Regions from separate parts of the Actinomadura sp. NPDC048021 genome, predicted to be linked through region 2. Evidence: predicted binding sites of a transcription regulator. Region 2 holds the regulator's gene; each other region holds the start of a gene.
The links. Region 2 encodes HrcA, which represses chaperone genes, less so after heat shock. Its sites were predicted from a motif close to TTGGCACTCTCNNNNNGAGAGTGCCAA; they were not measured.
Positions count from the first base shown of each region.

Region 1: a site for HrcA is predicted at 5,641-5,667, ahead of AB0C87_RS30805 (FmdB family zinc ribbon protein). Genes of this name have one in related genera too.
Region 3: a site for HrcA is predicted at 3,077-3,103, ahead of groL (chaperonin GroEL). Genes of this name have one in related genera too.

Region 1 is NZ_JBEZJQ010000022.1:87,173-96,992, reverse strand. It holds gene moaC (cyclic pyranopterin monophosphate synthase MoaC) at 1-85, opposite strand, end outside; gene glp (gephyrin-like molybdotransferase Glp) at 91-1,299, opposite strand; gene galU (UTP--glucose-1-phosphate uridylyltransferase GalU) at 1,326-2,252, opposite strand; gene AB0C87_RS30820 (5-formyltetrahydrofolate cyclo-ligase) at 2,287-2,868, shown strand; gene AB0C87_RS30815 (NAD(P)-dependent oxidoreductase) at 2,961-3,950, shown strand; gene AB0C87_RS30810 (potassium/proton antiporter) at 4,054-5,538, shown strand; gene AB0C87_RS30805 (FmdB family zinc ribbon protein) at 5,705-6,067, shown strand; gene AB0C87_RS30800 (MMPL family transporter) at 6,472-8,598, shown strand; gene AB0C87_RS30795 (S-methyl-5'-thioadenosine phosphorylase) at 8,720-9,547, shown strand; gene cpaB (Flp pilus assembly protein CpaB) at 9,544-9,820, shown strand, end outside.
Region 2 is NZ_JBEZJQ010000013.1:237,450-247,269, forward strand. It holds gene AB0C87_RS23160 (histidine triad nucleotide-binding protein) at 1-81, opposite strand, end outside; gene AB0C87_RS23165 (SigE family RNA polymerase sigma factor) at 429-971, shown strand; gene AB0C87_RS23170 (hypothetical protein) at 968-1,648, shown strand; gene AB0C87_RS23175 (16S rRNA (uracil(1498)-N(3))-methyltransferase) at 1,664-2,395, opposite strand; gene dnaJ (molecular chaperone DnaJ) at 2,502-3,635, opposite strand; gene hrcA (heat-inducible transcriptional repressor HrcA) at 3,636-4,646, opposite strand; gene AB0C87_RS23190 (DUF3097 domain-containing protein) at 4,851-5,663, shown strand; gene hemW (radical SAM family heme chaperone HemW) at 5,684-6,892, opposite strand; gene AB0C87_RS23200 (hypothetical protein) at 6,936-7,376, opposite strand; gene AB0C87_RS23205 (hypothetical protein) at 7,547-8,431, shown strand; gene AB0C87_RS23210 (hypothetical protein) at 8,524-9,820, shown strand, end outside.
Region 3 is NZ_JBEZJQ010000045.1:646-10,465, forward strand. It holds gene AB0C87_RS41295 (hypothetical protein) at 1-253, opposite strand, end outside; gene AB0C87_RS41300 (phospholipid scramblase-related protein) at 316-906, opposite strand; gene groL (chaperonin GroEL) at 1,317-2,945, opposite strand; gene AB0C87_RS41310 (hypothetical protein) at 3,853-4,860, opposite strand; gene AB0C87_RS41315 (MoaD/ThiS family protein) at 5,157-5,435, opposite strand; gene thrC (threonine synthase) at 5,451-6,695, opposite strand; SAM riboswitch class I at 6,712-6,852, opposite strand; gene AB0C87_RS41325 (cation diffusion facilitator family transporter) at 6,947-7,882, opposite strand; gene AB0C87_RS41330 (trehalose-6-phosphate synthase) at 8,003-9,496, shown strand; gene AB0C87_RS41335 (sulfotransferase) at 9,561-9,820, opposite strand, start outside.

The sequences.
Region 1 (9,820 bases), on a different contig from region 2:
CCGTCCGGGACGAGACGTCCTTCGACGACACGTCGACCATGCGGGCCGATCCCTGGTCGTCCAGATGGGTGAACTCGGACCCCATGGCGCTCATGACGGCAACCTCATGACCTCGACGTGCGAACCGGCCGGCATGGCTTCGGCGTCCTCCGGGATCTCGATGAGCGCGTTCGCGGACGACAGGGACCCGAGCTGGTGCGAGCCCTGCACGCCCGCCGCTGTGACGGTGTAGAAGCCCCGAGTGAACGAGAGTCTGCCTCGCAGGAAGTGGCGCAGCCCCGCGGGGGACTTGATGTCCTCGGCGACGACGGCGCTCACTGTGGGAAGCGGTTCTGGGGGCAGCCCTTGCATGACGCGTAGGGCGGGACGGACGAACACCTGGAACGACACGTACGCGCTCACGGGGTTGCCAGGAAGCGTGAAGACCGGAGTGCCTTCCAGGAGGCCGAACCCCTGCGGCTTGCCCGGACGCATCCGCACCTTGTGGAAGTTCACAGTTCCGGTACCGGCGAGGACTTCTTTGACGACGTCCCTGGTGCCCATGGAGACGCCCCCGGTGGTGACGATGGCGTCGGCCCGGACGAGCTGGTCGTGAAGCATCTCCAGGACCTTGGCGGGCTCGTCCTGCACCGTGGCCTGCCGGTAGCCCGTTCCGCCCGCCTCGACCACGGCGGCGGTGAGCATGAAGCTGTTGGACTCCCAGATCTGGCCGGGCGCCAGCGGGCTGCCCGGCTCGCGCAGTTCGTCGCCCGTCGAGACCACCACGATGCGCGGCCTCGGCCGGACGGTCACCCGGGACCGCCCGACCGCCGCGAGCATGCCGATCTGCGGGGCGGCGAGCCGGGTGCCTGCCTCGGCGACGACCTGCCCGGCGAGGACGTCCTCCCCCGCCCGGCGGATGTAGTTGCCCGGCGGCGCGGCGCGCGAGATCCGGACGGTGGCGTTGCCGCCGTCCGTCCACTCGACGGGGATGACGGCGTCGGCGCCGGCCGGCAGCGGGGCGCCCGTCATGATCCGTGCGGTCAGCCCGGGCCGGATCGCCGACAGGCCGGAGTCGCCCGCGACGATGTCGCCGACGACGGGCAGCGCGACGGGGCTCGCCTCGGTGGCCGCCGCGATGTCGGCCGCGACCACGGCGTAGCCGTCCATCGCGGAGTTGTCGAACGGCGGCAGCGGCACCGGCGCGGCGACGGCCTCGGCGAGCACCGTGCCCTGCGCCTCCAGCAGTGCCAGGTCAAGCGGCGGCAGCGGCGCCACGCTGCCGAGGATCTCCGTCAGATGCTCGTCGACCGTTCTCATAGCCACGGCCCCAGTCTGACGCCTCGTCACGAATCCGAGGTGTCGCCCACGCCGTCCTGCGTCCGGACGAATTCCCGCAGCCACGGCAGGAACTCCGGCGCCAGATCCGGACGGTCCGCCGCGAACTGGACGACCGTCCGGAGGTACTCCAGCTTGTTGCCGGTGTCGTAGCGGCGGCCGCGGAACTTGACGCCGTAGACGCCGCCGCCCTGGTCGGCGGGCATGTCGGCGAGGGTGCGCAGCGCGTCGGTCAGCTGGATCTCGCCGCCGCGGCCGGGCGGGGTCTTCTCCAGGACGTCGAACACCGCGGGGTCGCAGACGTAGCGGCCGATGATGATCCAGTTGCTGGGGGCCTCCTCGGCGGCGGGCTTCTCCACGAGGTCGGAGATGCGGACGACGTCGTCCTCGTCCGTCGCCTCGATGGCCGCGCACCCGTACGCCGACACCTGGTCGGGCTCGACCTCCATCAGCGCGATGACGCTGCCGCCGTACTGGCCGCGCACCTCGATCATCCGCTGCAGCAGCTTGTCGCGGGCGTCGATCATGTCGTCGCCGAGCAGCACCGCGAACGGCTCGCGGCCGACGTGCTGGCGGGCGCAGTGCACCGCGTGCCCGAGGCCGCGCGGCTCGCCCTGCCGGACGTAGTGCATGATCGCCAGGTCGCTGGACTCGTGCACGGCCTCCAGGCGCTCGTCGTCGCCCTTGGCGCGCAGCGCCTCCTCCAGCTCGTAGGCTCGGTCGAAGTGGTCCTCGATGGACCGTTTGCTGCGCCCGGTGATCATGAGGACGTCGGACAGCCCGGCGTCGACCGCCTCCTCGACGACATACTGGATCGCCGGTTTGTCGACGATGGGCAGCATTTCCTTGGGAGTCGCCTTGGTCGCGGGCAAGAATCGGGTACCGAGGCCGGCCGCCGGGACGACCGCTTTGAGCACTGGTGCAATGTCGGCCATATACACGACCCTAGCCATCCGCGAGGACCACAGCGTGCACCCCACCGCCACGAAGACCGGCCTCCGGGCCGAACTACTCGCACGACGTGCGGCGATGCCGCCCGAGACGCGCTCCGGCGCGGCGCGCCCGATCCGGGACGCGCTGCTGTCGGTCCCGGAGGTGGAGATGGCCGGGACGATCGCGGCCTACGTCTCCATAGGCGACGAGCCGGACACGCGGAGCCTGCTGTTCGCGCTGTGGAAGCGCGGGACGTACGTGCTCGTCCCCCGGCTGCTCCCGGACGGCGACCTCGACTGGGCGTCCTACGAGGGGCCCGACTCGCTCGTCCCGGGGGCCCGCGGGTGCCTGGAGTCGTCCGAGCCGCCGCGCGGCCCCGGCGCCGTGGCCAGCGCGGACGTCGTGCTGGTGCCCGCGGTGGCGGTCGACCGGTCGGGCGTGCGCCTCGGCCGCGGCGGCGGCTCCTACGACCGGGCGCTCGCGCGCGTGGGCCCGGCGATCCTCACCGCCGCGCTGCTGTACGACGGCGAGCTGGTGGAAAGCGTGCCCGCCGAGCCGCACGACCAGCGCGTCCGGGCCGTGGTGACCCCGGCGCGGGGGCTGGTCCGCCTGGGCTGACCTGCTCGGCGGCGGCGCCCTGCTCGTAGAGTGAGAGGGCCGAGATCGCGGACGGGGGACGCGGTCGGGCACGGCCTGACGGGAGGTAAGAGATGACGGCGCCGTGGCGGATCCTTTCCCTGCCCCCGATCGCGGACGAGATCGTCCGAGGGTTGTTCGCGCCGCTGGGAGACGCCGCCGAGGTGGCGTTCCCGCAGGCCAGAGACCGGGCGGGCCTGCTCGCCGCGCTCGCCGGCGCCGACGTGGTGATCGGCGACTTCACCGGCCGGCTGGCGCTGGACGCCGAGGCCGCGGCGGCGGCGCCGCGGGTGTCGTTCGTCCAGATGCCCGCGGTCGGGACCGACAGCATCGACGTCGCGGCGTGGGCGGCCGCGGGCGTGCCGGTGGCGAACGCGGCGGGCTTCAACGCGCGCGGGGTCGCCGAGTGGGCGGTCGGCGCGGCGTTCGCGCTGTGCCGCAACCTCGCGAGGGGCGACCGGGCCGTCCGCGCGGGCGGATGGCCGCAGATGGAGATGGCGGCGCTCGGCCCGCGCGAGATCCACACGCAGCGGGTCGGCATCGTCGGGTTCGGCGCGATCGGCGCCGAGGCCGCGCGGCTGTTCGCGGCCCTGGGCTGCACGGTGTCGTACTGGACGAGGCGGCGGCGTCCCCAGGCCGCGGCGACGTACCGGGAGCTGGACGAGCTCATGGCGATGTCCGACGTCCTCGTCATCGCCCTGCCGCTGACCGAGGAGACCAAGGGGCTGATCGGCCCGGAGCGTCTCGCCCTGCTCCCGGACAAGGCGCTGCTGGTGAACGTGGCGCGCGGGGGCATCGCGCCGGACGACGCCGTCCTCGCCGCGCTGGAGTCGGGACGTCTGGCCGGGGCGGCCCTGGACGTGTTCGAGCAGGAGCCGCTTCCGCAGGGGCATCCGCTGCGTTCCCGTGAGGACGTCCTGCTCTCGCCGCACGCGGCGGGGGCGTCCGTCCAGTCGCAGCTGAACCTGCTGGGCATGGTGCGCGACAACGTCACCGCGGCCGTTCAGGGACGAGACGTACTGAACGTGGTGAACGGGATCAAACCACAGGTCAACCGGCGATAGCGGCCACGCCGGACACGCCATCCCTCAATCGTAAATATGCGATTCGTCCGCGAATCTGTAGGATTCCTAAACGATCAACTTTGACGACCCCGAAGGGTGGGATGTGCACCTCGACATCTGGCTACTCCTCGGGGCCACGCTCGTACTCAGCGCCATCATCGCGGTCCGGCTGTCGCACCAGGCGGGCCTTCCCACGCTGCTGGCGTACATGGGCCTCGGCCTTCTCATCGGCGAGTCCGGCCCCCTCCACATCCGGTTCGACAACGCGGAACTGGCCGAGACGCTCGGCCTCGCCGCCCTCGTGCTCATCCTCGCCGAGGGCGGAATCACCACCAGCTGGCGGCGCGTGCGGCCCTCGGTGCCGGCCGCGCTCAGCGTCTCCACCCTCGGCACCCTGATCAGCATCGTCGTCGTCGCGCTCGCCGCCATGTGGCTCGTCGGCCTGGAGTGGCGCCCGGCGTTCCTGCTGGCCGCCGTGCTCGCCCCCACCGACGCGGCCGCGGTGTTCTCGGTGCTGCGGCGGCTGCCCCTGCCGTCCCGGCTGACCGGCCTGCTGGAGGCCGAGTCCGGCTTCAACGACGCCCCGGTCGTGATCATCGTGGTCACGCTGAGCGCCCACACCGCCGTCCCCAACATGGCCGAACTGCTCGGCGTCATGGTCTACGAGCTGGTCGCGGGCGGCATCGTCGGCGTCGCCATCGGCTGGCTGGGCGCCCAGGCGCTGCGCCGCGTCGCGCTGCCCGCGTCCGGCCTCTACCCCATCGCCGTGCTGTCGCTTTCCATCGGCTCCTACGGGGCCGCCTCACTGATGCACGCCAGCGGGTTCCTCGCCGTCTACGTCAGCGCCCTCGTCCTCGGGAACGCGCGGCTGCCGCACCGGCCCGCCACGCGGGGCTTCGCCGAGGGCGTCGGCTGGCTCGCCCAGATCGGGCTGTTCGTGATGCTCGGCCTGCTGGCCGATCCCGGCGACCTCCCCGGCCAGATCCTGCCGGCGCTCGTCATCGGCTTCGTCCTGCTGCTGGTGGCCCGTCCCCTGTCGGTCGTGCTCTCCACGATCGGGTTCCGGCTGTCGTGGGGCGAGAAGGTGTTCGCGTCCTGGGCGGGACTGCGGGGCGCCGTCCCGATCGTCCTGGCCACCATCCCGATGGTCGCGGAGGTGGAGCACGCCGACCGGCTCTTCGCGATCGTGTTCAACATCGTCGTCCTGTTCACCCTGCTCCAGGGGCCGACGCTGCCGCTGGCCTCGCGGCTGTGCCGCCTCAGGAGCGACGAGCAGACCCGCGAGCTGGACGTCGAGGCCGCGCCCCTGGAGGAACTGCACGCCGACCTGCTGGAGGTGCGGATCCCCGGCGACTCGCTGATGAGCGGCGTGGAGATCTTCGAGCTGCGGCTGCCGCCCGGCGCGTCCATCACCCTCGTCGTGCGGGACGGCGCGAGCTTCGTGCCCGAGCCCACCACGCCCCTCCAGGCGGGCGACACCCTGCTGGTCGTGACCACCGCCGAGGTGCGCGAGGCCACCGAGCGCAGGCTCCGCGCGGTCAGCCGCAAGGGCAGGCTGGCGGGCTGGTTCGGCGAGAAGGGCCAGTGACCTGGGGCCCCGCGGCGGCGGGGCTCCACGGCGCTCCCTTGGCGCGCGACGCGCCGCCGGGGAACATCCCGGGGGCGAATCCTGTTCCACGCATGGGTACCATTAGCAGTCGTCTAGAGTGAGTGCCAGTCCGGCCAGCGCCGGTCTGAGTCAGCGAGGAGGAACCGTGCCGACGTATCAGTACGTTTGCACCGAGTGCGGCGAGCCTCTAGAGGTCGTGCAGAAGTTCAGCGACGACGCGCTGACCGAGTGCCCGGCGTGCACCGGCAGGCTCCGCAAGGTCTTCTCCGCCGCGGGGATCATCTTCAAGGGCTCGGGCTTCTACCGCACCGACAGCCGCGGCTCCGGCAAGTCGCCCTCCACCGCGGGGGCCTCGTCGAACGGCTCGTCCAGCGGGTCGTCCAACGGCTCCTCCGGCGACTCGGGCGGCTCCTCGGGCGACTCCGCCAAGACGAGTTCGTCCACGTCGTCCTCCGACTCGTCGTCGTCCTCGTCGACCGGCAAGTCGTCGTCCGAAAAGGTCGCCTGACCTCCTAAGCATCTCCGCTCGCACCGGGGGATCCGGCCGGATCCCCCGGTCTTCGCCGTGTCCGGAAGCCGCCGCCTACACCTTCAGAGGTAGGCGGCGGCTTTCCTTTGCGCCGGGCGACGTACCTCAAGTCGGTACTGACGCCGGAGGCGCATCCCCCCGCCCTTCGCGACCATGGAGAAGACAGGGAGCACCCCCGCGACCCCGCGATTCCGGCCCTGCGAGGCCTCCCCGTCGCACGGTTTGACTTAGCTCTTTTTTAGAGAGACTCTTGGGTCGAGAGGCTAGCGGTTCCGCGACGCCTCCGATTTTCGAGTTATTACTTGACTTCTCTCGCTCAACGAGAGACTCTTGCCGCTAACGCGACATATCTTGATTCGCCCGGTGCACACAGGAGAGGAACCATGAGCGCACCTAGCCCGGCACCCCCGAGGCCGCGGACCCACCGCCTGGCCGGACTGATCGCCGGAAGGCGCACCAAATGGGCCGTCCTGGCCCTGTGGGTCGTCCTGCTGGCCGCTCTCGGCCCCCTCGCCGGCAAGCTCGGCGACGTCGAGAAGAACGACGCCGCGTCCTGGCTGCCCGCCGGGGCCGAGTCCACCCGGGTCGTGGAGCTGGAGGACCGGTTCCGCAAGGACGAGACGATGCTCGCCGTCATCGTCTACGAGCGGTCCGGCGGAATCACCGCGGCCGACAAGGCCAAGGCCGAGTCCGACGTCGCCGCGTTCCAGAAGCTGCCCGGAGCGCAGAAGGCGCAGGGGCCGTTCCCGTCCAAGGACGGCAAGGCCCTGCAGACCCTCGTGCCCCTCACGGACGAGGACCTCACCGCCGCCGTCGACCAGGCGCGCGAACTCGCCGAGCGCGGGCCGCCCGGACTGGCCTCGCACGTCACCGGCCCCGCCGGCGGCGGCGCCGACCAGTTCGAGGTCTTCCAGAGCCTGGACGGCTTCCTGCTCATGGCCGCCGGTCTCGTCGTCATCGTCCTGCTGCTGTTCATCTACCGCAGCCCCGTCCTGTGGTTCGTCCCCGTGCTGAGCGCCGTCTTCGCCCTGGGGCTCGCCCAGTCGACCGTCTACCTGCTCGCCAAGTACGCGGACCTCACCGTCAACGGCCAGAGCGCCGGCATCCTCACCGTCCTCGTCTTCGGCGTCGCCACCGACTACGCCTTGCTGCTCGTCGCCCGCTACAGGGAGGAACTGCACCGGCACGAGGACCGGCACGAGGCCATGGCGTACGCCCTGCACCGCGCCGCGCCCGCCGTCATCGCCTCCGCCGCCACCGTGGCCGTCGGCCTGCTGTGCCTGCTGCTCGCCGACATGAACTCCACCGCCGGCATGGGCCCCGTGGCCGCCGCGGGCGTCCTCACCGCGCTCGCCGCCATGACGACCCTCCTGCCCGCCCTCCTGGTGATCTGCGGCCGCTGGCTGTTCTGGCCGCTGATCCCCCGCTACGACGCCAAGTACCTCAAGCCCGAGGCGTACGAGGCCGAGCACGGCGTCTGGAGCCGCGTCGCGGGGATCGTGGGCAAGCGCCCGCGCGCGCTCTGGGCCGTGACCATGCTCGGCCTCATCGTCCTCACGCTCGGGCTGGGCTCGCTCAAGGCGGACGGCCTGTCGGACGCCGGCCAGTTCACCGGCAAGCCCGACTCGGTGAAGGGCTCGGAGGCCGTCGCGCGGCACTACGCCGCCGGGTCGGGCTCCCCCGCCCTCGTGATCGGCAAGGCCCCGGCCTCCGACCGGATCGCCGAGGCCGTGCGCGGGACGCCGGGCGTCGCCGAAGTCGGCGCCCCCGTCACCACGGGCGGCCTGGTCAGGTACGAGGCGACGCTGAAGGACGCCGCCGACAGCCCGGCCGCCCGCGCGACCATCGACCGGCTGCGGACCGCGGTGCACGCCGTCCCGTCCGCGGACGCCAAGGTCGGCGGGACGACCGCGACGTACCTGGACATCAAGCGCGCCTCCACCCGCGACAACAAGGTCATCATCCCGATCGTGCTGGCCGTGGTGCTGCTCATCCTCATCGCATTGCTGCGCGCCGTCGTCGCGCCGCTGCTGATGATGGGCACCGTGGTGCTGTCGTTCCTCGCCTCGCTCGGCGCCTGCGCGGTCGTCTTCGAGCACGTCTTCGGGTTCGAGGGGACCGACTCCGGCTTCCCGCTGCTGGCCTTCATCTTCCTGGTCGCGCTGGGGGTCGACTACAACATCTTCCTGATGCACCGCGTCCGGGAGGAGTCGCAGGCCCTCGGCACGCGGCGCGGCATCCAGCGGGGCCTCACCGTCACCGGCGGTGTGATCACCTCGGCCGGGCTCGTCCTCGCGGCCACGTTCGCGTCCATGGTCACGCTGCCGCTGGTGTTCATGGTCGAGATGGGCTTCGCGGTGGCGTTCGGCGTCCTGCTCGACACCCTCGTCGTCCGGTCGCTGCTGCTGCCCGCCCTGTCCTACGACATCGGGCGCCGGATCTGGACGCCGGGACGGCTCGCCAAGGAGGCGCCCGCCCCCGAGAGCAAGGTCCTGGACCCGGTCGGCTGACGTCCCGGGGAACGCGCAAGGGCCCGGCTTCGGCCGGGCCCTTCGTCGCGCGGCGGCTGAGTTATCCACAATCGGCGGACGGCCTGCCGGGGACGGCGGCCGGGTGGCTAGGGTCGGCGGCATGTCCACTCAGGCTTCCGCGTCCCAGCCCGTCGCCGAGATCGGGGTCATCGGCGGCTCCGGCTTCTACTCGTTCCTCGACGACATCGAGGAGGTGCGGGTCGACACCCCCTACGGCCCGCCCAGCGACCCCATCGCGATCGGCGAGCTGGCGGGCCGCCGCGTCGCCTTCGTCCCCCGGCACGGCCGCGACCACCGCTTCCCCCCGCACAAGATCCCCTACCGGGCCAACCTGTGGGCGCTGCGGTCCCTCGGCGTCCGCCAGGTGCTGGCGCCGTGCGCGGTCGGCTCCCTCACCCCCGACCTCGGGCCCGGCACCCTGGCCGTCCCCGACCAGCTCGCCGACCGGACGTCGGGGCGCGACCAGACCTACTACGAGCACGGCGCCGCCGTCCACGTCTCGTTCTCCGACCCGTACTGCCCGACCGGCCGCCGCGCCGCCGTCGAGTCCGCGCGGGCCTCGGGATGGCCCCCGGTCGACCGCGGCACGCTCGTCGTCATCGAGGGCCCCCGCTTCTCGACCCGGGCCGAGTCCCGGTGGTTCGCCTCGCAGGGGTGGACGCTGATCGGGATGACCGGCCACCCGGAGGCCGTCCTCGCCCGCGAGCTGGCGCTCTGCTACACCTCGCTCTGCCTGGTGACCGACCTCGACGCGGGCATCGAGGAGGGCGAGGGCGTCACGATGGACGAGGTCCTGCGTGTCTTCGGCGAGAACATCGACCGGCTCCGCGGCGTCGTCGCCGACGTCGTCAAGGCGCTGCCCGCCGAGCGCACCTGCGCCTGCGCCACCGCCCTCGACGGCATCAAGCTCCCCCTGGAACTGCCGTGAGCCCCCGCTTATCCCGCCTGCGGCGGCCGCTGGCGGCGCTGTTCGCCGCGGCCGCCGCGGGCCTGGCGCTGCCGGCGCTGCGCCCCGGCCCGCCGGCGTCCGTCCGCGTCCTCGGCGCCGCCCGCGATCTGCCCGCCGGAACGCCCCTCGCCCCGGCCGACCTCCGCCCCCTCGACCTGCCGCCGTCCGCCGTCCCGGCGGGCGCGCTCCGCGCGGGCGGCGCCGGCCGCGTCCTCGCCGGCCCCATGCGCCGCGGCGAACCCCTCACCGACG
Region 2 (9,820 bases):
CGCCACCGTCCCCGCCGACTCGCGGACGATCGTGGCGGGCACGTCCCCAGAAACGATCTTGCAGAACAGGCAGTCGGTCATCTGTCTCCCCTCGCGGCGGTCCGCGACCGCCCGGAAATCCTATCGGGACCGGCGCGGGCACGGATCGCGGCCGTCCCGGCCGGACAGGATTCCCGTCGATCGAATCGCCGTAGCGGTCGGCATTTCGACCGGCCACTGGCTAAGGTTGTCAGCTCAGGCGTAACCCCCCGGTTCGCAAGGCGTTGCGGCACATCTCGCCCCCGGCGGGAACGCCCGGATCACGTCGGTTCGGACGCGCCCGTCCGAATGGACGGCGGGGGGCCGGCAAAGGCGGCGGATAGGTGACCGAGGCAAACCAGGACATGCCCTTTCGTAAACCGAGCGACGAGGGTGCGCGTCCCACTGACGTGACCGAGACCCTCGTGGCCAGGGGCACGGCGGGCGCGGTGGCCGTCGCCTGGGACGCCGATCAGGCGGTGACCGCCCTCTACAGCGCCAACTACCGTTCGCTGGTGCGCCTGGCGGCCATGCTCGTCCGGGACGCAGGGACGGCCGAGGAGGTCGTGCAGGACGCGTTCGTCGCGATGCACGGCGGCTGGCGCCGGCTGCGCGACCCGGACAAGGCCCTGTCGTACCTGCGCCAGTCGGTGGTCAACCGGTCGCGATCGGTGCTCCGGCACCGCGCCGTCGTCGAGAAGTACGCCCCCAAGGGCCTGCCCGACGCGCCGAGCGCGGAAGCCGGCGCCATCGGAGAGCTGGAGCGCTCGGCGGTGATCGACGCGCTCTCCCGGCTCCCCGCCCGCCAGCGGGAGGCGCTCGTCCTTCGCTACTACGCCGATCTGTCCGAAGCGGAGATCGCCAACGCGATGGGCATCTCCCGCGGCGCCGTGAAGAGTCATACGGCGCGCGGCATGACCGCGCTACGCAACGTCCTGGAGCAGTTCTCATGACCACCGACCCCCACGACGAGCACGGCGAGATCCTCCGCCGCGCCCTGCACGCGGAGGCGGACTCGGTCAATCCCGCGGGCGACGGCCTGGAGCGCATCCAGGCCCGTATCGCCGACGGCCGGCGCCGCCGGACCGGCCTCGGACGGTTCGGCCCGGCGCGCTTCGGGTTCGACCGGTTCACCGTGAACTGGGCGCGCCCCCTCCTCGCCGTGGCCGCGGCCGTGCTGATCGCCGCGCTGGGCGTGACGGCGCCGCAGACGATCGACATGATCCAGCAGTCGGTCGGCAGCAACAGCCCGTCCGGCGACGGGGGCGACGACACCGCCGGGGACCGCACCGGCCCGGGGATCGACCCCGAGTTCCCCGTCCCGTCCTCGCCGGGCGCCAGCACGTCGGGAGAGCCGAGCACCCCGCAGACGCCGAGCACCAGTTCCTCGCCGGGGCTGTCGTCGTGCCGCATCCCCTCGCCGGGCGCCTCGGCCGGCTCGACCGCCACGCCGACGCAGGCGACCACGCCGTGCCCGAGCGAGACCCCGACGCAGGCGCCCCCCACGACGCCGGCCCCGCCCACGTCCACGACGCCCCCGCCGCCGAGCAAGCCCACCGAGCAGCCGACGCCGTCCGAGACGAGCGAGCCCGCGGTGACGACCGAGCAGAACCCCGCCACCACCCCGTGACGGCGCCCGCCGGCGCTACCAGCGGCCGGTGGCGGCCAGCAGCACGCTGGCCGCCGCGACTCCCGCGGTCGAGGTGCGCAGGACGGTCGGGCCGAGCCGAGCCGGACGCCCGCCCGCCGCGGCGAAGCGCTCCAGCTCGTCCTCGCTGATCCCGCCCTCGGGGCCGACCACGAGGACGATGTCGCCCCGCTCGGGCGGCTCCACGGCGCTCAGCGGCGCCGCGGCCTCCTCGTGCAGGACCAGGGCGAGGGACGCGCCGGCGATCCGCTCGGCGACGTCCTCGGTGGACTCCAGCTCCGCCACCTCGGGCAGGCGGCCGCGCCGCGCCTGCTTGCCGGCCTCGCGGGCGGTCGCGCGCCAGCGTCCGAGGGCCTTGTCGCGCCGCTCCGGGCGCCAGCGGGTGACGCACCGGGACGCCGACCACGGGACGATCTCGTCGACGCCGACCTCGGTCATGGTCTCGACCGCGAGCTCGCCCCGGTCGCCCTTCGGGAGGGCCTGGACGACCACGAGGCGGGGCGCGGGCGGGGGCTCCCGGTGCCGGGCCAGCACGTCCAGCGTGAGGGACGCCCGGTCGGCCGCGGTGACGACGCATTCGGCCAGCAGGCCCTCGCCGTCGGTCAGGTCGACCCGCTCCCCCGGCCGCAGCCGCCGCACGGCCGCCGCGTGCCGGCCCTCGGGCCCGTCGAGCAGGACGCGGTCGCGTTCCAGCTCGGCGGTTCCGGCGAGAAAGACCGGCGGGCTCATCCGAGCCGTCCGGGAGAACCGGGGCTCCGGCGGGCGTCGCTCATCGCTGCCACCCTGCTCCTCAATCGCCGCGGCGGCCTTCCTCGTAGGCCGCCGCCACCGCGCTTCAGTGCTGGTTGAAGACGTCCTTGAGACGGGAGAACACGCCGCGCTGCCCGGGGGCGAACCTGCCGGGCGGGCGCTCCTCGCCGCGCAGCACCGCGAGCCGCCGCAGCAGCTCCTCCTGCTCCTCGTCGAGCCTGTTCGGCGTCTCCACGTTGACGTGGATCATCAGATCGCCGCGGCCGCTCTCGTTGAGGTGCCGGACGCCACGGTTGTAGAGCGTGATGACCTGGCCCGACTGCGTTCCGGGCTTGATGTCGACGCTCTCGGCGGCGTCCAGCGTCTCGATCGTGACGCTGGTCCCGAGCGCCGCCGCCGTCATCGGGATCTCGACCGTGCAGTGCAGGTCGTCGCCCTCCCGCTCGTAGATCGGGTGCGGCTTCTCCACGATCTCCAGGAACAGGTCGCCGGGCGGGCCGCCGCCCGGGCCGATCTCGCCCTCGCCGGCGAGCTGGATGTGGATGCCGTTCTCCACGCCGGCCGGGATCTTGACCTTGACGGTGCGCCGGGTGCGGACCCGGCCGTCGCCGGAGCACTCGGTGCACGGGTTGCGGATCACCGAGCCGAAGCCGCCGCACGCCGGGCACGGCCGGGCCGTCATGACCTGGCCGAGGAACGAGCGCTGGACCTGCTGCACCTCGCCGCGGCCGTGGCACGTCTCGCACGTCTCCGGGTGGGTGCCGGGCGCGCAGCCCGACCCCTCGCAGGTCGTGCAGGCGACCGCCGTGTCGATGGACAGCTCGCGGGTGGTGCCGAACGCGGTCTCGGCGAGGTCGAGCTCGACCCGCAGCGTCGCGTTGCGGCCGCGCCGCGCGCGCGACCGCGGGCCCCGCGAGGTCGCGGTGCCGAAGAAGGCGTCCATGATGTCGCTGAACGGGAACCCGGCGCCGCCGAACCCGCCGGCCCCGGCCCCGCCCGCGGACGCGAACGGGTCCGCGCCGAGGTCGTACATCTCGCGCTTCTTGGGGTCGGAGAGCACCTCGTAGGCCTGGGTGATCTCCTTGAACCGCTCCTGGGTCTCCGGATCCGGGTTGACGTCCGGGTGGAGTTCCCGCGCGAGCCGGCGGTAGGCCTTCTTGACCTCGTCGGCGCTGGCGTCCCGCCGGACGCCCAGGGTCGCGTAGTAGTCGTTCGCCACTTACGACCCCGCCAGGATCTGTCCCACGTAGCGTGCCACTGCCCGTACCGCTCCCATCGTGCTGGGGTAATCCATGCGTGTCGGCCCGAGCACTCCCAGCCGGGCCAGAGTGAGGTCGCCCACCCCGTAGTCGGCGGCGACGACCGAGGTCGACTTGAGCCCCAGGTCGGGGTTCTCGGTGCCGATCCGCACCGTAACTGTAGAGGAGTCGCCGGTCTCGCCGAGCAGCCGCATGAGGACCACCTGCTCCTCCAGCGCCACCAGCACCTCCCGCAGGCTCTGCGAGAAGTCCACGGCGGCGAGGTTGGCCGCCCCGGCGAAAACGATCTTCTCCTCGTGCTTCTCGACGAGCGTCTCCAGCAGGACCGACAGGACCGCCGCCGCCACCGGCCGCTCGTCCGGGCCCACCTTGTCGGGCAGGTCCGCCACGGCCGCCGGGACCTCGCCGAAGCCGAGCCCGTCCAGGCACGTGTTGAGCAACGCCCGCAGGTGGCCGATCGATTCCTCGGAGATCTGCCCGGTCTCGATGACCCGCTGCTCGACCCGGCCGGTGTTGGTGATCAGGACGAGCAGCAGCCGCCCCTCCGCCACCGGGACCAGCTCCACGTGCCGGACCGCCGAGCGGGTCAGCGACGGGTACTGCACCACCGCGACCTGCCGGGTCAGCTGCGCGAGCAGCCGCACCGTCCGGCCGACGACGTCGTCGAGGTCGTAGGCCCCCGACAGGAACGTCTCGATCGCGCGGCGCTCGGCGACCGACAGCGGCTTGATCGTGGACAGCCGGTCGACGAACAGCCGGTAGCCCTTGTCGGTGGGGACGCGCCCGGCGCTGGTGTGGGGCTGGGCGATGTAGCCCTGCTCCTCCAGCACCGCCATGTCGTTGCGGATGGTCGCGGGCGACACCCCGAGGTTGTGCCGGTCGGCCAGCGCCTTGGATCCCACCGGCTCGTTGGTGGAGACGTAGTCCTCGACGATGGCGCGCAGGACCGCTAGTTTCCGGTCGTCCAGCACGATGTCACCTCCTTCGTCCGGCCGGTCCGTGCCACTGGCACTCCTTGCTTTCGAGTGCCAAGTCTACGGCCCGGACGGCTCGACTGGAGCGCCCCCGCACTCTCCGCATGGCTGCGTGATCCTATCCGGCCCGGAAACCGCCGCCACGCCGAAGAACGCGGGGCGGCGCCGCACGGGCGTCCCGCCCGGTTAATGTGCGGATCTGTGCGGAGTAAGAACTACGGAAACGACGTGCTGGGCGGCGACTGGCGGCGGCCCCGCAAAGGCCAGATCCCGGAGGTCCCCGCCGAGCCCGGCCTGGTCGCCGAGGATCCCGACAGCGGATTCTGCGGCGCCGTGGTCGGCTGCGACAAGTTCGGCGTCACCCTGGAGGACCGGTTCGGCAAGCGCCGGGTCTTCCCGCTGACCAGGTCCGGGTTCCTCATCGACGGGAAACCGGTCACCCTCGTCCGGCCCTCCGCCGCGCCCGCGGGCCCGGCGCGGTCGGCCTCCGGGTCGATCGCCGTCCGGGGCCTGCGGGCGCAGGTCGCCAAGGAGAGCCGCATCTACGTGGAGGGCCTCCACGACGCCGAGCTGGTCGAGAAGATCTGGGGCCACGACCTGCGCGTCGAGGGCGTCGTCGTCGAGTACCTCGAAGGCGTGGACGACCTGCCCGCCATCGTCGAGGAGTTCGCCCCCGAGGAGGGACGGCGCCTCGGCGTCCTGGTCGACCACCTCGTGGACGGGTCCAAGGAGTCGCGGATCGCCGCCCGGGTCACCTCGCCGCACGTCCTCGTGACCGGCCACCCCTTCATCGACATCTGGGAGGCCGTCAAGCCCGCGTCCGTCGGCATCCGCGCCTGGCCCCGCATCCCCCGCGGCGTCCCCTGGAAGGAGGGCGTGATCGCCGAACTCGGCTGGGGCGACGACACGGGCGCCGCCTGGAAACGCATCCTCGGCTCCGTGAACGCCTACACCGACCTGGAGCCCGCCCTCCTCGGCCGCGTGGAGGAACTCATCGACTTCGTGACCGCCTAGCCCAGGGCCCCTGGAGGAGGTCAGGTGAGGGCCCGGACCACGGCGTCGGCCAGAAGGCGGCCCTTGAGGGTGAGGACGGCTCGGCCCTGCTCGTAGGGGGCGGGCTCGACCAGGCCGTCGGCTATCGCTCTGCGGGCGGCGCCGTCGTCCAGGAGGTGGGCGGGGCAGCCCTGGGCGAGGCGCAGTTCGAGCATGACGCGTTCGATGTGCCGGTCCTCGTCGGTGAGGATCTCCCTGGCGTGGGCGGGCGTGGTGCCCTCGGCGAGGCGGGCGGCGTAGGCGGCGGGGTGCTTGACGTTCCACCAGCGGGTGCCGCCGACGTGGCTGTGGGCGCCCGGGCCGACGCCCCACCAGTCGGCGCCCGTCCAGTAGAGCATGTTGTGCCGGCATGCGGCGCGCGGGTCGGCGGCCCAGTTGGAGATCTCGTACCAGTGCAGGCCGTTGCCGCTGAGCAGCTCGTCGGCGATCAGGTAGCGGTCGGCCATGGCGTCGTCGTCGGGGGCGGTCAGTTCGCCGCGCCGCACCTGCGCCGCCAGGCGGGTGCCCTCCTCGACGATGAGCGCGTAGGCGGACACGTGGTCGGGCTCCGCCGCCAGGGCCGCCTCCAGGGAGCCCCTCCAGTCGTCGTCGGTCTCCCCTGGCGTCCCGTAGATGAGGTCGAGGTTGATGTGCTCGAAACCCGCCTTGCGCGTCCACTCGACGACCTGCGGGACGCGTCCGGGCGTGTGCGCGCGTTCCAGGACGGCCAGGACGTGCTCGCGCGCGCTCTGCATGCCGTAGGAGACGCGCGTGAAGCCGGCTTCGCGGAGTCCGGCGACGTACGCCTCGTCCACCGACTCCGGATTGGCCTCGGTGGTGACCTCCGCGCCCGGGGCGAGCCCGAACTCGGCGTCGATGGCGGAAAGGACGCGGCCCAGGTCGTCCGGCGGGAGAAGGGTCGGCGTGCCGCCGCCCACGAAGACGGTCTCCACGGGAAGGTCCACGTCGCCGAGCACTCGCCGGGCCATGCGGACCTCGCGGATCGCGGTGTCGGCGTAGGAGTCGCGGCTCGCCCCTGGGCCGAGCTCCGTCGCCGTGTAGGTGTTGAAGTCGCAGTACCCGCACCGGGTCACGCAGAAGGGCACGTGCACGTAGAAGGCGAACGGGCGCTTTCCGAGGCCGTCCAGGGCAGCGCCGGGCAGCGCACCGTCGGCCGGCACGGGATCTCCGTCAGGGAGCGTCGAGGGCACCTGTCCAGTCTGCCCCGCTCCGCCGCCTGCTTCGACCGGGCGGTCAGGCGTCCCCGAGCTTGTCGCGGAGCCAGTCGGGGACGTGCTCGGCCGCGCGGGGGAAGCGGTCGAGGTCCTGGACGTACGCGGACGGGGCCAGCGGCGGGGTGAAGTCGGGCTCGCCGTCGTAGTCGAACTCGGCGCTGAAGTGGCCGGAGCGCTCGACCTGGAGGCGCGCGGTGAACCAGGCGCCCTTGTCGGCCCGGTACATGACGCGGCGCAGCTCGTCCATCTTCCCGACGGCCTGGCCCGGGGGCAGGGCCGTGCGGCGCCCGCCGCCCGGGCCCTCGACCTCGAAGGAGGCGCTGTCGATGCCGACCGTCGCGCGGAACTCGAAGTCGAGCCGCTGCCAGCCCGCGGGGGCGGCCGAACGCAGCGCGCGCACGGCGCCGTTCACCGTCTCCCGCTCCTTCTCGGAACGCAGAACCTGGTCGGGGTGGGTCACGCTGCCTCCGCGAGGTCGGCCGGGTTCGGTTGATCAAGGCGCCGTACCCGTCCGACCGTACCGCCATCGGCGCCCATGCCAAGCAGCCGCCGCCGTGTCGCGGCCGACCGGCGCGACTTGCGTCGCCGACCGCCTGAGGAGCCGCAACGAATACGGATAAGGTCGTCGGGATGCGAAATGAGGGTGCGACCGGCCGGGGACGCGTTCCCGCCCGGGTGCTGCTGCGCGGCGAGCCGGACGGCTGGCACTGGGTGCTGGTGGACGACGCGGGCGCCGAGCGGCGCTCGGACTTCGCCGGCGCGGGGACGCGCTGGTCCCCGCGCGGCCGCTCCGACCCGGAACCGGCGTGGTGGCGCCGCCGGCTCGCCGAGACGGCCGACGGCCTGCGGGAGGCGGTCGCCGAGCGGCTGACCGACGCGACGTTCCGCGAGTTCGGCGCCGAGGCCGCGGTGACCTGGTTCGCGGTGGCCGAGCCCGTCGAGTGGGAGGGCATCGTCACCCTCCGGGAGGCCGATCCGGCGCGGTTCCCCGGCCGCGTGCCGCCGTTCGTGGTCACGCTGGAGCCGGGGCGCGGGGCGCTGCTGCCGGACGCGAGCCTGCTGTTCTCCACCCGCGCCGCGGACGCCTGGACGACCCTCGCCGCGATCGCCGAGCGGTGCGGCACCCTCCCGCCGAAGTCGTCGTTCCTGTGCGGGTGGGCCGGGCACCGCAGCGTCCGGGTGGGGCGCGGGACGCTGGCGCTGTCCACCGGGCGGGGCGACGACGGCGTCGAGCGGCTCGCGCAGATCTGCGGGACGCGGACGTCCGGCTGGAGCGGCAACCCCGAGATGCGGTTCCGGCTCGACGGCGTCGACCTGCTCGACGAGCCCGCCGGCGACGTCGTCGCGCTGCTGCGGGAGCTCGGCCACGAGATCGCCCGGCGCGGCCGCTCGGTCCACCTGGCGGCCTGCGGGCTCACCCTCCACGCGCCCGACGGGGCGGACGAGGCGGAGCGGTTCACCGGCGTGTCCCTGGGGGTGCCCGCGGGGCTGTCGCCGCTGTGGGCCGGTTCCTGACCCGCGCGACTCGCCGGCGCACACGGAGCCGTCACCCACGGGGGACCTCGCCGTCACCCGAACGCAACCGCGGCCGCCTAGGTTCCCCGATCATGAGAAGCCGCGCGCGCCATGCAGTGCTCGCCGTGACCGGCGCAGCCCTCGCCGGCGCTCCCCTCGCCCTCACCGCCCCCGCCCACGCCGCCGGACCGCCCGGCACGATCAACGTCCACCGCGGCGGCCCCGCCCGGTCGCTGCCGTTCACCGCCCGCCGGGACGGGGAGGCGGTGATCTCCTTCACCGCGTCCGCCCCCGGCGTCTCCTGGGCTCACCGGGGCGCCGAGTCGGCCGTCGTGTCGATCGCCGTCGACGGGCGCCATGTGACCGACCTCGTCGTCCCCTCGTCCGACCCGGTCCCCCGCAGCCTCGGGCTCGGGCACGTCGGGAAGGGGCGCCACAAGGTGACACTGCGGTTCGCCAAGGGCAGCGCGCCCGCCGCACGGCGCGTCACCCTCCGGCGGCCCGCGGTCGGCATGCCGGAGGCGGAGGCGCTCGCCCTGCGCCACGCGCCCGTCGTCGTCGGGCGGACCGGCTGGCCGTTCGGCGACCCCTACCAGAACGCGACCACCGACACCCCCCTTCTCGCGTGGCACGAGACCCGTCCCGCCGCCGTCCCCGGCCACAAGATCATCGAGTACTCGGTGGTGTGGAGCAACGAGGACGGCGGCACCGACACGCCCGCGCTGATGGCCCGCTGGGGCCGGACGACCGACATCGAGTGGATCTACCGGGTCGAGGTCGACGCGTCCGGCCGGCGCGTGGACGGCACCGCCGTCTACCAGGCGCCGATGCACCTGACCCTGAAGTTCACGGGCCGCTACGAAGGCGACCATCCCGTCCTGCAGACCTGCACCCAGAACAACAACATGTGCGACGTGATCTCGCCGGACCCGCCGCTGCGCTTCCTGCTCGACGCCGGCGGCACGCGCCCGGACGGCCGGGCCCGCGAGGCCGTCATGGACCGCGAGCCGTGGACCTACCGGATCGCCGCGCAGGAGATGGTCCGCGAGAAGAAGATCGAGAACCCGTCCGATCCGGCGACGCGCGAGGTCGGCGACCAGCGGACGTACCTGTTCGTGGAGTTCGCCAAGACGACGGGCGCCGCGACCGGGTCGGGGTCGGTCCCGGGCGTCGCGCTCGGGGTGCGCCTGAAGGCCGACCCGTCCCGGCTCTACCGCTCCGACCACGACGAGCCGACCTGGTCGATCGACCGTGACGGCGCCGTCGCCACCACCGTCGAGCTGCCGGAGGGGACCGCGGTCTCCGGCCTCGCGAGCATCGAGGCCCTCCGCCGTCCCACCGGAACCGGGGACAACGGCGCGCCGGCCACCGTGACGTCCATCAACCGCG
Region 3 (9,820 bases), on a different contig from region 2:
TGACGGCCGGCATCGACCACGCCGTGACGGCGACGGCCGCGGCGGCGACCGCCACGGGCGCCGAGATCCGCACGGCGTCCTCGAATCCGGCCGCGCATTCCAGGTCGCGGCCCTCGTCCTCACCGCAGAAGGCGGCGTCGCCCCAGCCGCCGAGAGCCGAGAAGAGCCAGAGGACGGCCAGCGCGCAGTTCGCGATCGTCGGAATCGCCGGCGAGATCCGCCAGCCGTTCGGGCGCCCGGACATGGCCTGCACGACCGGAACGTACCTCGCCTGGCGGGAGCCGGGAACCCCTCCGTGGGGCGGCCTCCGGTCCGTCAGGTGATCTCTTTGGCCTCGTGCAGGTTCATGTCCATGACGATGGCCGTCATGACCGCCATCGTCCGCAGCGGTTCCCGGACGGGGTCGGCGATCTCCACCGCGTACTTGTCGGCGGTCGTGAGCAGGTGGGTGGCGAGGCCCGCCCACTTCTTGCGGACGTGCGCCACCTTGCCGCCGTCGGCGTCCTTCACCTCGAAGTTGTTGCGCGGCACGTCGACCTCGACCGTGCCGATGAGCGTCCCGTCGTCGTCGTAGACGACGTAGCGGCGGCCGACCCTCTCGGTGACGAAGGAGCCGACGCGCTCTCCGTCCGGCCGGAGGATCTCGGTGTACTCCCGGCCGCTCTGCTTGTCCACGACGTACAGGGGGTCGCCGTCGGGCGTCGTCAGCAGGACGGCTCGGGCGTCGAGGTTCGACTTGCCGGGGAACAGGCCGCGCATGACCGCGGCGTTGCCCTTGTCGTCGGTCGGCGCCGCGATGGCGAGGACGGTCCCGCCTTCGTCCAGCACCTTGTACCGCGACTTGGCCAACGGTCCCCTGCGAGGCTGTTCGACCCTGAGCACCGGGGAGCTGAACACTTCGCTCACGTGTTCTCCTGCCTCGTCGGCCGCATCGGCGACCGCCTCACTGTTCACTTCGCCTGCGCCCGCGTCCTCGGCGGCACGCCCTCCAACCGGCGATCCTGCCAAGCGCCGGGCCCGCAGGGGAAGCACTTTGCGCGCCCGTCTCCGCCCGGCGGAATCGCCGCGCCCGCGCCCGGCTCACTGACCTGCACCGCCGTGGCCCGGGGTGCCCGTCCGAGAAACATTCTTCTTTCGGCCCGGCGTCCCCTGAGCATCCCCACGGACATCTCCGAGCCCCTACGGGCTTCCACAGAGCGTCGTCCTGCCCGAACCAGGGCTTCGACCCGCACCGGCCCTCGCGGACGCGGAAAGGGGCGGTTCCCGAAGGAACCGCCCCTTTCACATGCACTCGGAAGTGCGAACCGCGGACTCGCTCAGAAGTCCATGCCGCCGGCGTCGGGCATGCCGCCCGCCGGGGCCGGGTTCTTCTCGGGCTTCTCGGCGATGACGGCCTCGGTGGTGAGGAACAGCGCGGCGATCGACGAGGCGTTCTGCAGCGCGGACCGGGTCACCTTGGCCGGGTCGAGGATCCCCGACTCGAACATGTTGACGTACTCGCCGGTGGCGGCGTTCAGGCCCTCGCCCGGGGTCAGGTTGCGGACCCGCTCCACCACGACGCCGCCCTCGAGGCCGGCGTTGACGGCGATCTGCTTCAGCGGCTCCTCGAGAGCGCGCTTGACGATGTTCGCACCGGTGGCCTCGTCGCCCGCCAGCTCCAGCTTGTCGAACGCCTTGGTGCCGGCCTGCAGCAGCGCCACGCCGCCGCCGGGGACGATGCCCTCCTCGACCGCGGCCTTCGCGTTGCGGACGGCGTCCTCGATGCGGTGCTTGCGCTCCTTGAGCTCGACCTCCGTCGCGGCGCCGGCCTTGATGACCGCGACACCGCCCGCGAGCTTGGCCAGGCGCTCCTGGAGCTTCTCGCGGTCGTAGTCGGAGTCGGTGTTGTCGATCTCGGTGCGGATCTGGTTGACCCGGCCCGCGATCTCGTTGGCGTCACCGGCGCCGTCCACGATGGTGGTCTCGTCCTTGGTGATGACGACCTTGCGGGCGCGGCCCAGCATCTCGGTCGTGGTGTTCTCCAGCTTGAGACCCACGTCCTCGCTGATGACCTGGCCGCCGGTCAGCGTGGCGATGTCGCCCAGCATGGCCTTGCGGCGGTCGCCGAAGCCCGGCGCCTTCACGGCCACGGACTTGAAGATGCCGCGGATCTTGTTGACGACCAGGGTGGCCAGGGCCTCGCCCTCGACGTCCTCCGCGATGATCAGCAGCGGCTTGCCGGACTGCATGACGCCCTCGAGGACGGGCAGCAGGTCCTTGTTGGCCGACGCCTTGCCCTGAACGATCAGAATGTACGGGTCCTCGAGGACTGCCTCCATCCGCTCGGGGTCGGTCACGAAGTAGTGCGAGATGTAGCCCTTGTCGAAGCGCATCCCCTCGGTCAGCTCGAGCTCCAGACCGAAGGTCTGGCTCTCCTCGACCGTGATGACGCCTTCCTTGCCGACCTTGTCCATCGCCTCGGCGATCATCTCGCCGATCTGCGGGTCGCCTGCGGAGATGGACGCCGTGGAGGCGATCTGCTCCTTGGTCTCCACGTCCTTGGCGAGCTTGGACAGCTCCTCGCTCACCCGCTCGACGGCGGCCTCGATGCCGCGCTTGAGCGACATCGGGTTCGCGCCGGCGGCCACGTTGCGCAGACCCTCGCGCACCAGCGCCTGGGCCAGCACGGTGGCGGTGGTGGTGCCGTCACCCGCGACGTCGTCGGTCTTCTTCGCTACTTCCTTGACGAGCTCCGCGCCGATCTTCTCCCACGGGTCCTCGAGCTCGATCTCCTTGGCGATCGACACACCGTCGTTGGTGATCGTGGGAGCGCCCCACTTCTTCTCCAGCACGACGTTGCGGCCCTTGGGACCAAGGGTCACCTTCACGGCGTCGGCGAGCTGGTTCATGCCGCGCTCGAGACCGCGGCGGGCCTCCTCGTCGAACGCGATCATCTTTGCAGCCATAGGCTCCAGTCCTCCCGGAACAAGGTGGCTTAGACGGATCGAGCCGACGCCCGCGACGGACGGCCCCGCCGACGACTTCCATTCCGCCGCCGGCCTGAGGCCTCATCGCCCCGACCCATGACTGTGTGAAGTTGTCACTCTCCACATCAGAGTGCCAATGCTTGTTTAGCACTCTACCCTGCCGAGTGCAAGCGCCACACATCACCGCCGCACGCGTCGCGCCGACCCGCTCGGAAGCGCTCTGACCTGCACCGGAGGGTCGCTTTAGCGCTGACGGCCACCAGGCGGCGTCCCTCCGAAGAGCAGCCGAACCATCGTCCCGCCATGAGCGACTCACTTCCCCGTAACGCTTTCGTTCTGCCTTGAGCAGGTGCCGTCCGAGCGCGGGGAGCGCCGGTCGTTCAGACGCCGGCCGTCCGGCTGCGCGCACGGGCGGGATCACCCTCGGTCGCGCCATCCGCCACTCCGACGGCGCCGCCGGCTTCGACGAGATCGAGTCCCCTACCGGGCTTCTCCGGGCTGACCCTGCGGCTGTTCGACCCGGCGACCGCGCACGCCGCGCGGACCGGCACCTCGCCTGAGAGGGGGTGCCGTAGCGGCCACCCGTTCCGCGTGCCATTGCACCGGCGGCGGCCCGCGCCGCTGTTTTGCCGCGGATTTTTTCGTCACGGACCATTGGTGCCTGTTCTGTCGGTGCGACGACGTTTGCGGCGGCCCGGTGCACCGGGAATCACCACGGCCCGTTAGGGCCGCTTTCATGGAGTATGGCGAATGGTGAGGATGTTCTTTCGGTCCCGGGCAAAGGGCCGCCGCAAACGGGTCCGGACATTGGGCGGCCGCTCCGGCGTCGATGCGTGACCGGGCCGGAGCGGCCGTGGTGCTTCGGTGTCCTGCTAGGAACCGCGGTTCACCGCTTGGTGGACTCCTGCTCGGGGCCCTCGACCGCGTTGATCACGGTGTTGTGCTTCCCGCCGTGGATGTGGCTGGTGATGGGCCCGGTCATCGTCGCGCTGTTGCCGGCGTAGACGTTCGAGCGGGGCGATCCGCTGAGGTTCGTGAAGATCGCGTCGCCCGAGCCGTTCTCGATGTTGGCGACGTCGCCGTTCTGGCCGACGATCGCCTTCTCGGCCGCGTGGACGTGCACCGGCCCGGGGCGGTCCCCCGTGGTGGCCAGCCGCTGTCCGGCCTGCGGAGCGTTGGCGTCGGCCTGCTGCTCCGGCGCGGCCTGCTGGGCCTCCTGCTGCGGGGCGGCCTGCTCGGCACCCTGCTCCGGCGCGGCCTGCTGCGCGTCCTGCTGCGGAGCAGCCTGCTCCGCCTCCTGCTGCGGAGCCGCCTGCTGCTCGCCCTGCTGCTGAGCGGCCTGCTGCGCGTCCTGCTGCGGAGCGGCCTGCTCGGCGTTCTGCTGCGGGGCGGCCTGCTGCTCACCCTGCTGCGGAGCCGCCTGCTGCGCCTCCTGCTGCGGAGCAGCCTCCTGCTGCGGAGCGGCCTGCTCGGCGCCCTGCTCCGGCGCGGCCTGCAGCGACTCCTGCTGCGGGGCGGCCTGCTGAGGAGCCGCCTGCTGCTCGGCGGCCTGGTGCTCGGCCGCCTTGGCGAGCGCGACCTTGGTGGCCTCCTGCTCGGAGCCCTCGACGCCGGTGACGGCCGTGTTGTGCTTCCCGCCGTGGAGCTTCGTGGTGATGTCACCGGTCTTCACCGGCTTGTTCCCGATCACCGGCGCGGCCTTGGGCGACTTGGTGATGTCGGTGTAGATCAGATCGCCCGGACCCTTCTCACTGATGTACGAGGGCCCGTTGTGCCCCACGTACGCCTTCTCCACCGCGTAGAAGTTGATGTCGGCCATGGCCGAGGGAGCCGCGAGGACGGCCGCTCCCATCGTTATGCCGGTCACGGCCATCGTGCGCAAAATGCGCTTCATGCCTTTCCTCACTCTCGTATGCCGTTCGGCGCCCCAGGGAGCGCCACTCCGGGTTCAATCTTCCAGGACGCGGCCAGCGAGAAACCCAAGTGACGGAGAGGCGGTGACCAAGATCAAGTCGCGAAACTGGCGCTCGCTAAAACTTGTTCCATGCGCGTTTGGCCGGACGGGAAGAACAGTTGCCCAATCCAGCATCCACCGGGCAATCGCGTTCCGGAGAAGGGGGAATCGGCCAGATGTGAAAGGAAAAGCCCCGGCACGGTGGACGTGCCGGGGCCTCGCGGACGAGACGGACGTCAGCCGCCCGCCACCGCGGGGATGATGGAGATCTGGGCGCCCTCGGGCGTCGGGGTGTCGAGTCCCTCGGCGAAACGGACGTCCTCGTCCCCGACGTAGACGTTCACGAAACGGCGGATCTTGCCCGCGCCGTCCAGGATGCGGGCGGAGATGCCGGAGTAGCTGGCCTCGAGGTCGGCGACGACCGCGCGCAGGGTCGCGCCCTCGGCCTTCACCTCGGACTCGCCACCGGTGTAGGTCCGCAGGATCGTCGGGATACGGACGGACACGCTGCTCATGCTGCTCCTTCGTTCTCAGGCGAGGCCCGCGGCGCGGAACGCCTCCAGGGACGGGGCGATGTTCGCCGACGGCGCGACGACCGGGGCGACGGCGTCCAGGGTCTTCAGGCCGTCCCCGGAGTTGATGATCACGGTCTCGGCGCCCGGGTCGAGGGCACCGGCCTCGATGAGCTTGCGCAGGGTCGCGACGGTGACGCCGCCGGCCGTCTCACCGAAGATCCCCTCGGTGCGGGCCAGGAGCCGGATCCCCTCGACGACCTGCTCGTCGGTGACGTCCTCGACGGCGCCGCCGGTGCGGCGGGCCACGTCCAGGACGTAGGGGCCGTCGGCCGGGTTGCCGATGGCGAGGGACTTGGCGATCGTGTCGGGCTTCACCGGGCGGACGACGTCGTGGCCCGCCTTGAACGCGGCGGCGACCGGGTCGCACCCGGAGGCCTGGGCGCCGAAGACGCGGTACGGCTTCTCCTCCACCAGGCCCAGCTTGATGAGCTCCTGGAACGCCTTGTCGATCTTGGTGAGCTGGGAGCCGGACGCGACCGGCACGACGACCTGGTCGGGCAGCCGCCAGCCGAGCTGCTCGGCGATCTCGTAGCCGAGCGTCTTGGAGCCCTCGGCGTAGTAGGGGCGGACGTTGACGTTGACGAACGCCCAGTCGTCCTGCTCGCCCGCGATCTCGGACGCGAGCCGGTTGACGTCGTCGTAGTTGCCGTCGACCGTCACGAACGTCCCGCCGTACACGGCCGTCGTGATGATCTTCTGGGACTCCAGGTTCGACGGGACGAACACCGCGCTGCGGATCCCGGCGCGGGCCGCCGCGGCGGCGACGGCGTTGGCGAGGTTCCCGGTGGACGGGCAGGCCAGCACCTTGAACCCCAGCTCGCGGGCGGCGGCGAGCGCCACGGCCACGACGCGGTCCTTGAACGAGTGGGTCGGGTTGCCGCTGTCGTCCTTCACCCACAGGCTCTGCAGGCCGAGGCTCTCCGCGAGGTTGTCGGCGCGGACGAGGCGGGTCAGGCCCGGCTCGGTGTTCGGGGTGTCGGCGACGTTGGACGGGACGGGCAGCAGCCCGCGGTAGCGCCAGATGTTGCGCGGCCCGGACTCGATGGACTCCCGGGTGACGCCGTCGAAGTCGTAGGCGATCTCCAGGGGGCCGAAACACTCTTCACAGGCGTAGTAGGGCCCGAGGTCGCGGGACGAGCCGCATTCGCGGCAGACGAGAGCGGTAGCCGGTCCGAGGTCTGTGGCAGGCGTGAGTGCCATGAGGGCGAGGCCTTTCTCCCCATCTTCCCTGCGCCACCTTGGTCGCAGGCCGGAGTTGGCACCATCTCCCGGCCGGCCTCGCAGGATCGCGACGCGCCGCAGCCAGGTGGTTGCCGGGGCTTCGCAGGGCCGGTCCCTCCACCCCTCTGGATGAGCGTTATGAAGTTGTCGATCTACGAGCTTTGAACTCGTATGCGTGACTTTACATGAACTGACCGGATGCCAGACAGGCGGGTCCAGCGATTGAGACGTTACCCGGCGGGTGTCTTGATCACCCGTTGGGTCGGGTCGAGGAACACGTGCCGGACGGTCGGGACGCGCTCGCGGAGCCGCCGGTCGATCTCGCCGGCGACGTCCTCGGCCTCGTCGGCGCTGATGTCGTCGGAGAAGTGCACCTTCGCGGCGACGAGGATCTGCTCGGGGCCGAAGTGCATGGTGAGCAGTTCGTCCACGCCGGTCACGCCGGGCGCGCCGCAGATCTCGGCGCGGATCTCGCGCTGCTCGGCGGGGTCGGCCGCCTGGCCGATGAGCAGGCCCATGCTCTCCCGGCCGATCGAGAAGGCGAGGACGACCAGGAGGATCCCGATGAGGACGGACGCGAGCCCGTCCCAGAACTCCGACCCGGTGATCTGGCGCATCGCGAGGCCGCCGGCGGCGAGCGCGAGGCCGATCATCGCCGCGGTGTCCTCGAACAGCGCGGTCTTGAACGTCACGTCGGGCGACTTGCGGACATGCTCGACCAGGTCGCGGTCGCTGTCGCGCGTCTCCTTCTTGGCCTGGTAGAAGGCGCGGATCCAGGACGTCCCCTCCAGCACCGCGCCGAGGCCGAGGACGGCGTAGGCGAGCCACACCGTCGTCCCGCCGCCGCCGTGACCGGTCATGGTCAGGATGCCCTCGAAGATCGAGAATCCGGCGCCGGCCACGAAGATGCCGAACGCGGCGAGCAGCGACCACACGTACCGCTCGTTGCCGTATCCGAAGGGGTGGCGCCGGTCGGGGGGCCGCTCGCTGCGCCGGAGCGAGGTGTAGAGGAAGCCCTGATTGAGGGTGTCCGCCACCGAGTGCGCGCTCTCCGCGAGCATGGCGCTGGACCCGGCCAGCAGGCCGGCGAACAGCTTCGTGATCGCGAGGATGAGGTTCGCGGCACCGGCGACGAGCACGGTTTTCGTCGTCTCGGACTTGCTCATTGCCGCCGGATACCCCCTGGGCGGATGACTAATCGGGCGGAACGGACACAAGGGCGGGCGATGCCGGCCACCTCGCGGGTCACTTTGATGCGCCTCGGCCGCAACTGAGACCCTTCCCGTATGAGCCAAGTGCTGGTGGCCTCGAACCGGGGTCCGGTGTCGTTCTCGCTGTCGGACGACGGCGGGCTCACCATGCGGCGCGGGGGCGGCGGTCTCGTGTCGGGCCTCGCCGCCGTGACGGGCGCCCCGCGCGACCCCGGCCCGCCGCGTCCGGCCGAGTCGGCGCGGGAGCCGTCCTCGACGGGAGCGGACGTGCTCTGGGTGTGCGCGAGCCTCGGCGAGGCCGACCGCACGGCGTCGCGCCGTTCCCCGGACGGCCGCCTCGACCTCGCCGGGTACGAGACCGGCGGGGCGGCGGTGCGCATGCTCGACATCCCGGCGGCCACGTTCGACCGCGCCTACAACGGCGTCGCCAACTCGACGCTGTGGTTCGTCCACCACCTGTTGTACGACACGCCGCGCAGCCCGCACTTCGACGCCCGCGCCCGGCGGGACTGGCAGTCCTACGAGGCGTACAACGCGGCCTTCGCGGACGCCCTCGCACGCGACGCCGCCCAGGGCGCGAAGGCGGCGATCCAGGACTACCACCTGTCGCTGGCTCCGCGGATGCTGCGCGACCGGCGCCCCGACCTGAAGATCGTGCACTTCTCCCACACGCCCTGGGCGCCGCCGGAGTACTTCCGGCTGCTCCCGGACGACATCGGCGCGCGAGTCCTTCTCGGCATCCTGGGCGCCGACCACGCCGGCTTCCTCACGGAGCGGTGGGCGTCGGCCTTCCTCGACTGCTGCGAGCTGCTGCCTGGCGCGCGCGTCGACCGCGTGGCCCGCACCGTCTCCTGCTCGGGCCACACCACGCGCGTGGGCGTGCACGGTCTCGGCGTGGACGGGGCGGCGCTGCGCAGGCGCGCCGCCGAACCGGACGTCGTCGAGAGGGCCCGCGCGCTGCGCGAGCAGGTGGGCGACCGCCGGCTCATCGTGCGGATCGACCGGACGGAGCTGTCCAAGAACATCGTGCGCGGGCTCGCCGCGTACCGGGAGATGCTCGTCAACCATCCCGAGTGGCGCGGACGCGTCGTGCACCTCGCGTTCGCCTACCCGTCCCGCTACGACCTGCCCGAGTACCGGGAGTACACCGCGGCCGTCCAGCGCATGGCCGGGCAGATCACCGACGAGTTCGGCACCGCTGACTGGGACCCGCTGATCCTCCAGGTGAACGACGACTACCCGCGTTCCCTCGCCGCCTACGGCCTGGCCGACGTCCTGCTCGTCAACCCGATCCGGGACGGGATGAACCTGGTCGCCAAGGAAGGGCCCGTCCTGTCGCGGCACGGCTGCGCGCTCGTGCTGTCGCGAGAGGCGGGCGCGGCGGCGGAGCTGTCCGAGGACGCGCTGGTGGTCAATCCCTACGACGTCTCGCAGACGGCCGAGGCCCTGCGCCAGGCCCTCCTGATGCCGCGCGCCCGGCGGGCCGAACGCTGCGCCCGCCTCGCCGACGCCGCGACCGCCCTGCCCCCGCAGCGCTGGTTCGCCGACCAGCTCGCCGCGCTGGACTAGCTCCCCGCGGAAAGGGAGCGGCGTGCTGCTCTGCGGGCGTCAGGGCAACACGCCGCGGGTCCGGTCAGGGGGCGCTGCCGGCGGACTGCTCGGCGGTGAGGAGGCACTCGACGGGGTTCGGCTCGTGGTGCTGCCTCCACCGCTCGCGCAGCGCGGCCTTGCTCTGCGCCATGCGCCGGTGGGTGGCGGTGCGGGTGAAGCGGGCGAGCAGGGCCGCGGACGGCTTCGGCAGGCCGCTCGGCTCGTAGCCGTACTCGGCGAGCCGCTCGCCGAACGCGGCCTCGGCCAGGCTGATCTCCCACGCGTCGAGGCGCTCGGCCCATG